4 regions of the Lysobacter sp. Soil_N_51 genome follow, and region 3 is predicted to be linked to each of the others. Evidence: riboswitches for the same ligand, from Rfam matches in the RefSeq annotation. Region 3 holds a riboswitch; each other region holds the start of a gene.
The links. A riboswitch is a leader RNA that binds a small molecule or an ion and turns the genes downstream of it on or off. The one in region 3 is predicted to bind cobalamin.

Region 1 (2,196 bases), on a different contig from region 3:
TCTCCATGCGCGTGGCCATCGCCGCGACCCGCTGCACCAGCGCGGTGAAGCCCGCGCCGATCTTGCCCTGATAGCGCAATCGCACCACGCCGCGCGCCTGGCACGGCGACAGCGCGTCGACCAGGCTGAAGAAATCCAGCGAGGTCAAACGCTCGCCTTCGCCGAAACTGGGGTAGTCGTATTCGCAGCTGATCCGGGCGACGCCGCCGTCGAGTTTGGCCGGCGGCCAGTAGGTGCCGCGCAGGATTTCGGCCTCGCTCGGCGGCGCCGGCGCGACCTTCGGGGTCTCGTTCTGGCTGCCGAGCGTCATCGGCTCGGCCGCGCCCGGCGGCGGCACGGCGTCCTTGCCGCAGGCGGTCAGCCCGAGCACGCATAGCAGCCACAGCAACGTCCATCTGAAAAGCATGTTCCACCCATGGGAGTCGGGATCACGCGGGACCGTCCTGGCCCGCGCCACGCATCTTGCGCCAATGCAAACGTTAGCGGCAGCCATCGCCAAGCTCAACGACGGCGTGCGCGCAACCAGGCGACAGACGGCCTTCATCATCGGCGGCCGCGCATGAACGCCAGCCGCAGAAAACCGGCCGATTCGCGCGTTCTCGCGCAGGGGCCATGACGCGCAAACCCGCGGCGGCCTGCGCGACTGCGGCGACCCCGCGAACCGCATCCCACGATCGCGCCGCGCCGAGTGATTCAACCGGTCCCGTTGACTTCACCGGTCCCGCTGCGTACCTTGGCGCCGTTACGGTGAACATCGCTTCATAAAGATAAAGCGATGGGACACGCCGACCAAGGCAACCGCCGCGGCCGGCCAGAGGGAATCCGGTGCGAATCCGGAGCTGCCCCGCAGCGGTATGGGAAACGAACGGGTCTTGGCACTGGGCGGTACGCCTGGGAAGCGGCCCTACTAGGCAAAGGGCGAGGGTAGAGTTCAGAGCAGTGAGAAACGAGTAAGAGCTAGGTTTCTACTCGTTTCTCACTTTTCTGCACTCTACTTCTCGCTTCCAGTCCCGAGCCCGAAGACCTGCCGCGACCGGAGGGTTCGCCTTCCGTCCGACTCCGGTATCCGACCGCCTCGTGCCCGCACGCGGCGCGACAGGTGCCGGTTCGCCCGCGGGGGCGAAGGTCGAAGCCAAGGTTCGCGGCGAAGCCGGGCGCTGATCGCGCCGGGCCGGCGTGGCCGTGGTTTCCTTCGTTGCCCTGCGTCATGCCCACGCATCGCAGGTACTCATCATGATCAGCGTTACCCACCTCGGCTTCCCGCGCATCGGCGCGCGGCGCGAGCTCAAGCTGGCCCTGGAATCGTTCTGGAAAGGCGACACGCCTGCCCAGTCGCTGCACGCCACCGCCGCCTCGCTGCGCGAACGCCATTGGCGCCTCGCCCACGACGCCGGCGCGCACGTCGTGCCGTGCAACGATTTCTCACTCTACGACCACGTGCTCGACAACGCGGTGTTGTTCGACGCCATTCCGGCCTCGCACCGCGCGGCGTTCGAAGAAGATCCGCTGGGCGGCTATTTCGCCCTCGCCCGCGGCGTGCAGAACGGCCGCCGCGATCTGCGCGCGCTGGAAATGACCAAGTGGTTCGACACCAACTACCACTATCTGGTGCCGCAGTTCGAACCCGGCCAGCGCTTCGCCCTGCGCGGCGACAAGCCGCTGGCCGAACTGGCGCAGGCGCAGGCGTTGGGACTCGACGCGCGGCCGGTGCTGCTCGGCCCGGTGTCGTTCCTCAAGCTCGGCAAGCGCAACGACGGCGGCGACCCGCGCGAGTTGCTCGACGCCCTGCTGCCGGCCTACGCCGAACTGCTGGCCAAGCTCAAGGCGGCCGGCGCGCAGTGGGTGCAGTTGGACGAACCGACGCTGACCCTGGACCTGGACGACGCCGACCGCGCCGCGTTCCGTCGCGCCTATGCCGCGCTGGCCGAAGTCGATGCGCCGCGGCGCCTGCTGACCACGTACTTCGGCGCGCTCGGCGACAACGCCACCCTCGCCGCGCAACTGCCGGTGGAAGGTCTGCATGTCGATCTGGTGCGCGCACCACAGCAACTCGAAAGCCTGCTGCCGCTACTGCCGGAACAACGCGCGCTGAGCCTGGGCGTGGTCGACGGCCGCAACATCTGGCGCGCCGATCTCGACGCCGCGCTGAGCCTCGCCCGTCGCGCCGGCCCGCGGGCCACATGGCTGGCGCCGTCG
Region 2 (2,196 bases), on a different contig from region 3:
GCGCCGGCTTCAAGCCGACCTTGAACCTGCTTTACGCGATCGAAGGCGCGCTGCTCGACTGCCATTGGCAGGAGATCAGCGACGAACGCCGCCAGGAGCTGATCCTGGCCGCCGAAGCGGCGACCGCGCTGCTGCCGGCGCCGCGCAACAAGCCGGCCGCCGCGCCGGTGCACACGACCATGCATGCCGAGGAACGGCACGAGGACAACACCGCCTACGACGGCGGCCCGGCGGCGCATGACGACGACGATGGGTCCGGCGGCGATGAGCGGCGGGGCGATCAGGACGGCGAAGAACGCCACGATTGAGGTCGGCCGGTTCGGTTGGCCTTAGTTGTGAGGCGTCGGTCGATGGCGGTGAACGTCGTGGCAGTTGCCGGCGCGCGTGCCCTCTTCCGCCCTTCGGGCACCTTCTCCCGCAAGGCGGGAGAAGGGAACGTGCTTGAGCTTGTGGTTGGCGCGACTTCCGGCCAGGCCGCTGTGGACGGCCCGACTGAGAACACTTTCAGCCCCATGCGGCCTTAAGCCCTTCTCCCGAGCTGTAAGGCGTCGGTCGGCGGCGGTGAACCTCGTGGCAGTTGCCGGCGCGCGTGCCCTCTTCCGCCCTTCGGGCACCTTCTCCCGCAAGGCGGGAGAAGGGAACATCCTTGAGCTTGTGGTTGGCCCGGCTCCCGGCCAGGGCGCTTTGGACTGCCCGACAGAGAAGACTTTCAGCCCCACGCCGCCTTAAGCCCCTCTCCCGCTTGCGGGAGAGGGGTTGGGGTGAGGGCCCGCCCGGACTTTGCCCCCCGCATCGCGTAGACTGCGCACCGCTTCAAGGTGACCCCACGGCTTGCGCCGCCGGGGTTGAAACGGGAAGCCGGTGACACGCCCTCCTCCGATCGGACGAGCCGGCGCCATTCCGGCACTGCCCCCGCAACGGTAAGCCAGTCAGATCGCGGCATCCGCCACTGTGCAAGGCACGGGAAGGCGCCGCGACCGGAGTCGACCCCGCGTCGGCCCGCTGGCGAGTCCGGAGACCGGCCTTGGGGTGCTACAGGTTGCGATGCGGAGGGCATCGCGGCGGCTGTTGCACTTCGTGCGCCTTGCTGCCCGCTCGCCTTCTTTCGCAACCGCCCATTCCGTTGTCGTAATCGCGTGCGCCACGGCGCGCGCTGGAGCTACCCCATGCCGGTTGCAAGTCTGCGTGCCCTGAACCTTTCCTTCGCCATCGCCCTGGCCCTGCCGACCGTCGCGGCCGCGGCGCCCGCCGGCGAGGCCACCGATCTGGACGAAGTCGTCGTCACCGCCAACCGCACCGCGGTCAGCGTCAACGACCTGCTGACCCCGGTCGAGGTGCTCGATCGCAGCGACATCCAGCGCAGCCAGGCGCGCGATCTGAACGATCTGCTGCGCGGCCGCGCCGGCATCACCCTCGCCAACCAGGGCGGCGCCGGCAAGCTCACCACGCTGTTCCTGCGCGGCAGCGAGTCCGACCACGTGCTGGTGCTGGTCGACGGCATCCGCATCGGTTCGCCGACCTCGGGCTTGGCCTCGCTGCAGGACCTGCCGCTCGAATTGATCGACCGGATCGAGATCGTGCGCGGCCCGCGTTCGAGCCTGTACGGCGCCGACGCCATCGGCGGCGTGATCCAGGTGTTCACCCGCCGCGAGCAGCAGGGCTTCGCCCCGCGCGCGCATGTCGGCGGCGGCAGCAACGGCACCATCGAATTCGGCACCGGCTTCGGCGGCCGCAGCGGCCGCGGCTGGTTCGGCGCCGACTACAGCTTCCGCAAGACCCAGGGCATCAACGCCTGCCGCGGCGCCGGCTTCCCGGTGTTCGCCGGCTGCTTCACCGACGAACCTGATCGCGACGGCTACGAGAGCCATTCGCTGTCGCTGCGCGGCGGCATCGAGATCAACGACCAGTGGAGCATCGAAGGCCAGGCGCTGCGCGCGGAAGGCGAGAACGCCTACGACGGCGACTTCGGCAATTATTCCGAGACCGTGCAGCAGGTGATCGGCGGCAAGCTCGACTGGCGTCCGTCGGATACGGTGCATGTGCAGCTCAGCGCGGGCCGCAATGTCGATGGTTCGCAGAATTACGATCTCAAGGGCCCCCACGCCTTTCCCAACAGCGTTTCTCCGGGGCAGCGCATCGGCTTCTTCGATACCGATCGCGACAGCGCGACCTTGCAGGCCGATTTCAATCTCTTCG
Region 3 (2,196 bases):
GCGATCAGATCGTCGACCCGGGTCTGGAACGCGTTGAGCGACCACACGTGCTGGCGCTGCGCGCCGTGAGTGCCGCGCAGGCCGACTTCGACGCTGCGCGAAGTTTCCGGTTGCACCTGCGGGTTGCCAAAGCCGGGGTAATACAGCTCGTTGAAGGTCGGCGCCTTGAACGCGGTGCCGTAGCTCGCGGTCAGCCGCAGCGATTCGCTCAGGTCCCAGCCCCACAGCGCGCTGCCGGTGGTTTGCCCGCCGAACTGGCTGTCGTCGTCGCGGCGCAGGCTGGCCTGCACGGCGTGCGCGCCGAAGCTCTGCTGCCACTGCGCGAAGGCGCCGCGCAGGATGCGGCGGTCGCGCGCGTAGGCGGTGTTGCTTTCCACTTCGTCGCGCTGCCAATCGAAGCCGGCGCTCAACAGGCCCGCGCCGATGCCGAAATCGCCCTGCACCGAGCCCAGCTGGCGACGGGTATCGAAGGTGCTCGAATACTTGCCGTTCCTGTAGGTGTCGCTCAGGTCGGCGCTGCGCCCGGCGTTGGCGGTCAGGGTCACCCGCTCGCTGGGTTTGTAGCGCAGCTTGGCGCCGGCCACTTGCTGGACGTTGTCGGCCTCGTTGTTCTGGCTGCCGTCGTAGCGGTTGTTGCCTTCGGCGCGGAACAGGCGCGCTTCGCCGTCCCAGTGATTGTTGAAGCGATAGCCGCCCTGCATGGTCAGTGAGCTGTTGCGATAACCGTCGCGGTCGGGCGAGTTGGTGAAGCAGCCCGCGCCGCCCGGCGAAGGCTTGCCGCGGCAGGCGTTGATGCCGTCGGTCTGTTCGTGCGCGGCGTTGATGGAATACCAGCCGCGCTCACCCTTGCCGGCCACGCCGGCGCTCGCGCGACGGGTCGCGTTGCTGCCGATCGACACGCCGAAACTCGGCGCGAACGGGCCTTGCGGGCGACGGGTGAAGATCTGGATGACGCCGCCGATCGCCTCGGAGCCGTACAGGCTGGAGAACGGCCCGCGCACGATTTCGATACGCTCGATCTGCTCGACCGGAATGTCCTGCAGCGAAGCGCCGCCGCTGGTCGCCGAGCCGATCTTGATGCCGTCGATCAGCACCAGCACGTGATCGGATTCGGTGCCGCGCAGGAACAGCGAGGTCGATTTGCCGGCGCCGCCGTTGTTGGCCAGCGAAGCGCCCGGGGTGCCGCGCAATAGATCAGGCAGCGAGGACGGTTGGCGCCTGTCGATCTCATCGCGATCGATCACGGTCACCGCCGCCAGGGTTGCGTCCTGGGTCTGCGCGGTGCGGGTGGCGGTCACTATCACCTGATCCAGGTCGACCGCGGCGGGCGCGGCGAACGCGGGCAGCGCGCAGAGGCTCAAGGCAAGGCTGACGCCGACGGTCGCGGCATGGCTGACGCCGACGGTCGCAGCATGGCTGACGCCATGCGCACGCAAGGTGGACGCCGGCGACGGCACACCTCGCAGGCAGGAAAAGGAACGGGTACGCAAAGTCACTGGCAGGTCTCCACGGCCGCGCCTCACCCGCGCGGTCCAGACAGGGTCGTGACATGCGGGGGATGCAACGCGGGCACGCGCGGAGGCACGACGCCCGAGACCGGCCCACCGCCTGTCGGTTCGCGCTCCGGGCCGGTCTCCGGGCTTGCGAGCGAAGCGCGGCCGGCGCGGTCGTTGTTGGACCGAGCGATGCCGCCTCTTCCGTAACGCGCCTTCCCGTGTCGAGACACAGTGGCCGATTGCGCTACGTCTACTCGCCTACCGTTGCGGGGGCAGCTCCGGCTTGAGCGCGCTGACGAACGACAGCGACGCGACCGGATTCCCGTTTCAATCGCCGAACCGTGTCGGCGATCACCTTGAGCGCGGGCATCTTAGCAGCGGCGTCCCACACAAACGCCACGGTATGGGCGTCGCCGTGTTCATTTAGGAAGTTATGGGCACATTTCGGACGCGTCTGATTCATCCACTTCCGACCGTTGCGCAGGATAGGCACATTCTTCGTAAACCGAGCCACGCCATGAGCGCAGCCCATGTCCGTCTGAGCCCCGCGCCGATCGTCCGCAGTCTGGTGATCGGTGCGCAGTCGAACATCGGCCGTGCGGTGTCGGCACGTTTGTCGCGCCGCCGCGGTGAGCTGATGCTCGCCTGCGGCGATCTGGCGGGCCTGGAAGCCACCGCGCAAGACCTGCGGCCGCTGGCC
Region 4 (2,196 bases), on a different contig from region 3:
CGCGCGGCGCAGGAAATCACCGGACCGACATCGGTGCCCGGCTCGGTGCCGGCATTGACCTTGAGCGTTTTGGCCTTGGCGACCAGGTCGGCGACCCAGTGCTTCGCCTCGCCCACCAACACCGCGGTCGATGCGGCCATGCAGCGCTGCCCGGCCGCGCCGAACGCGGCGCCGGCCATGGCGTTGAGGGTCTGTTCCTTGTTCGCGTCGGGCAGAACGACGGCGTGATTCTTCGCGCCCATCATGCACTGCACGCGCTTGCCGGCCAGCGAGGAACGCTGATAGACATGGGTGCCGACCTTGGTCGAACCGACGAACGATACCGCGCGGATATCCGCGTCATCGCAGATCGCGTTGACCACGTCTTCGCCGCCGTGGACGACGTTGAGCACGCCCTTCGGAATGCCGGCCTGCAGCGCCAGTTCGACCAGGCGCATGGTCACCAGCGGGTCCTGCTCGGACGGCTTGAGCACGAAGGTGTTGCCGGTGGCGATCGCCATCGGGAACATCCACAGCGGAATCATCGCCGGGAAATTGAACGGCGTGATGCCGGCGCAGACGCCTAGCGGTTGCAACAAGGTGTAAGTGTCGACGCCGCCGGCGACGTTGTTGGCCAGTTCGCCCAGTTGCAGGTTGCCGATCGCGGCGGCGTGTTCGACCACTTCCAGGCCGCGGAACACATCGCCTTCGGCGTCGGGCAAGGTCTTGCCTTGTTCGGCGGTCAGGATCGCGGCGAGTTCGCTCATGTGCTCGCGGATCAACTGCTGGTATTTGAGGAAGATGCGCGCGCGCGTGCCGATCGCGGTCTTGCGCCAGCTCTTGAACGCTTGCGCGGCCGAGGCGACCGCGGCGTCGACTTCCTCGCGCGTGGCCATCGGCACGCGCGCCAGCACGACCTGAGTGGCCGGGTTGACGACGTCGCGCCATTGAGTGGTGGTGGATTCGACGAATTCGCCGTCGATCAGAAGCTTGACCGTCGCGACCTCGGTCGCAACGCGATGCATTTCGTTCATGCTCGTTCTCCGTAACGCACACCCGCGGATAAGCGGATGTCGCGCAGACGCAAGACGAGACAAGGCGAGGCAACGGCGAACGCAGGCCGACTGCATCAGCTCGTCCGGTTGCCCGCCGCAACATCCGAGGAGGACATCGCATGCGATGTCCGCCACGGGCCGGTCTCCGGGCTTGCGAGCGATGCCATTGCATCACCCCGACACCTTCCCGCGCGAACGCAGTGGTGAAACGTCGGGTTTTCTCGCATACCGTTGCGGGGGCAGCGCCGGCCTTGGACGATCCCGTCCGCACCGGCTTCCCGTTTCACCCTGCGCGCCGGTATGGCTTGGCGGCAGGACACCTGTGGCGTGCGCAGTGTAGTGCCGGGGTACGGCGCGGACAAGCTGCGGGGGCGTATGTGGAGGTTGGGTGGTCTGGCGCGCTGTTCGCTCAATCGGGTCATGTCGCAAGGACGAACCAACGCGACTTCAACGTTATCTTCCAGAACGTCATTCCCGCGAACGCGGGCTCCGCTTTACTTCGGCGAAACCGAACATCCAGAGACTTAAAACGTCCTCGCACGAAAGTCGCTGGATTCCCGCCTTCGCGGGAATGACGTTCTTGAAAGAGCGTCAATGAGTTCTGTGGATGTGACTTCGAGAAAACGCGCACTACTTCGCACAATCCGAAAGTTGCTTATCCGCATACCACACCGCCCGACGCGCCTGGTCGTAGGCCATATCCGCCGTGCGCGGCAACAGCTGTTCGATCTGGATCGGATCGCCGCCGCGCGCCGCGGCATATTCGGCGCGTTGCAGGTCGGCCAAGTGAATCAGCACCGGCGCCACCAACGCCTTCAATCGCTGTCGGTTGCAGCCCGCGGCACTCGCTTCCAGTTCGCCGACCCACTTGCGCACGCGCCGGCTGGCTTCGCCCTGCAGGCCGGGCGCTTTCTCGAACGCGATCGGCGCGGCCTTGTAGGCATCGCCAGTGGCTTCGCTGCCCAGGTCGGAGGGTCGCTCGTGCAAGGCGGGATTGAAACGGACCGGCGGCGGTGGTCGCGCGCGCACTTCCTGCACCTGTTTGCGATGCGGCAGTTTGGCGATCACCCGCTTCAGGCCTGTCTTGAGTCTCTTGGTCGCCACCTCGCCGAGGGTGCCGTCGCTTTCCCACTCGCCGCCGAAACTGCTGCCTTCCTCGGGT

Region 1: another riboswitch for cobalamin. It lies ahead of metE (5-methyltetrahydropteroyltriglutamate--homocysteine S-methyltransferase); the one in region 3 lies ahead of btuB (TonB-dependent vitamin B12 receptor).
Region 2: another riboswitch for cobalamin. It lies ahead of btuB (TonB-dependent vitamin B12 receptor); the one in region 3 lies ahead of btuB (TonB-dependent vitamin B12 receptor).
Region 4: another riboswitch for cobalamin. It lies ahead of AC3A4T_RS15560 (CoA-acylating methylmalonate-semialdehyde dehydrogenase); the one in region 3 lies ahead of btuB (TonB-dependent vitamin B12 receptor).

The regions. Positions count from the first base shown of each region.
Region 1 covers NZ_JBDGLR010000006.1:87,268-89,463, reverse strand. The annotation lists gene AC3A4T_RS12385 (COG3904 family protein) at 1-406, opposite strand, end outside; cobalamin riboswitch at 788-1,046, shown strand; gene metE (5-methyltetrahydropteroyltriglutamate--homocysteine S-methyltransferase) at 1,234-2,196, shown strand, end outside.
Region 2 covers NZ_JBDGLR010000002.1:411,431-413,626, reverse strand. The annotation lists gene AC3A4T_RS04740 (TfoX/Sxy family protein) at 1-308, shown strand, start outside; cobalamin riboswitch at 800-1,041, shown strand; gene btuB (TonB-dependent vitamin B12 receptor) at 1,167-2,196, shown strand, end outside.
Region 3 covers NZ_JBDGLR010000005.1:503,218-505,413, reverse strand. The annotation lists gene btuB (TonB-dependent vitamin B12 receptor) at 1-1,361, opposite strand, end outside; cobalamin riboswitch at 1,610-1,870, opposite strand; gene AC3A4T_RS11900 (SDR family oxidoreductase) at 2,014-2,196, shown strand, end outside.
Region 4 covers NZ_JBDGLR010000007.1:291,100-293,295, reverse strand. The annotation lists gene AC3A4T_RS15560 (CoA-acylating methylmalonate-semialdehyde dehydrogenase) at 1-1,004, opposite strand, end outside; cobalamin riboswitch at 1,154-1,373, opposite strand; gene AC3A4T_RS15555 (hypothetical protein) at 1,665-2,196, opposite strand, start outside.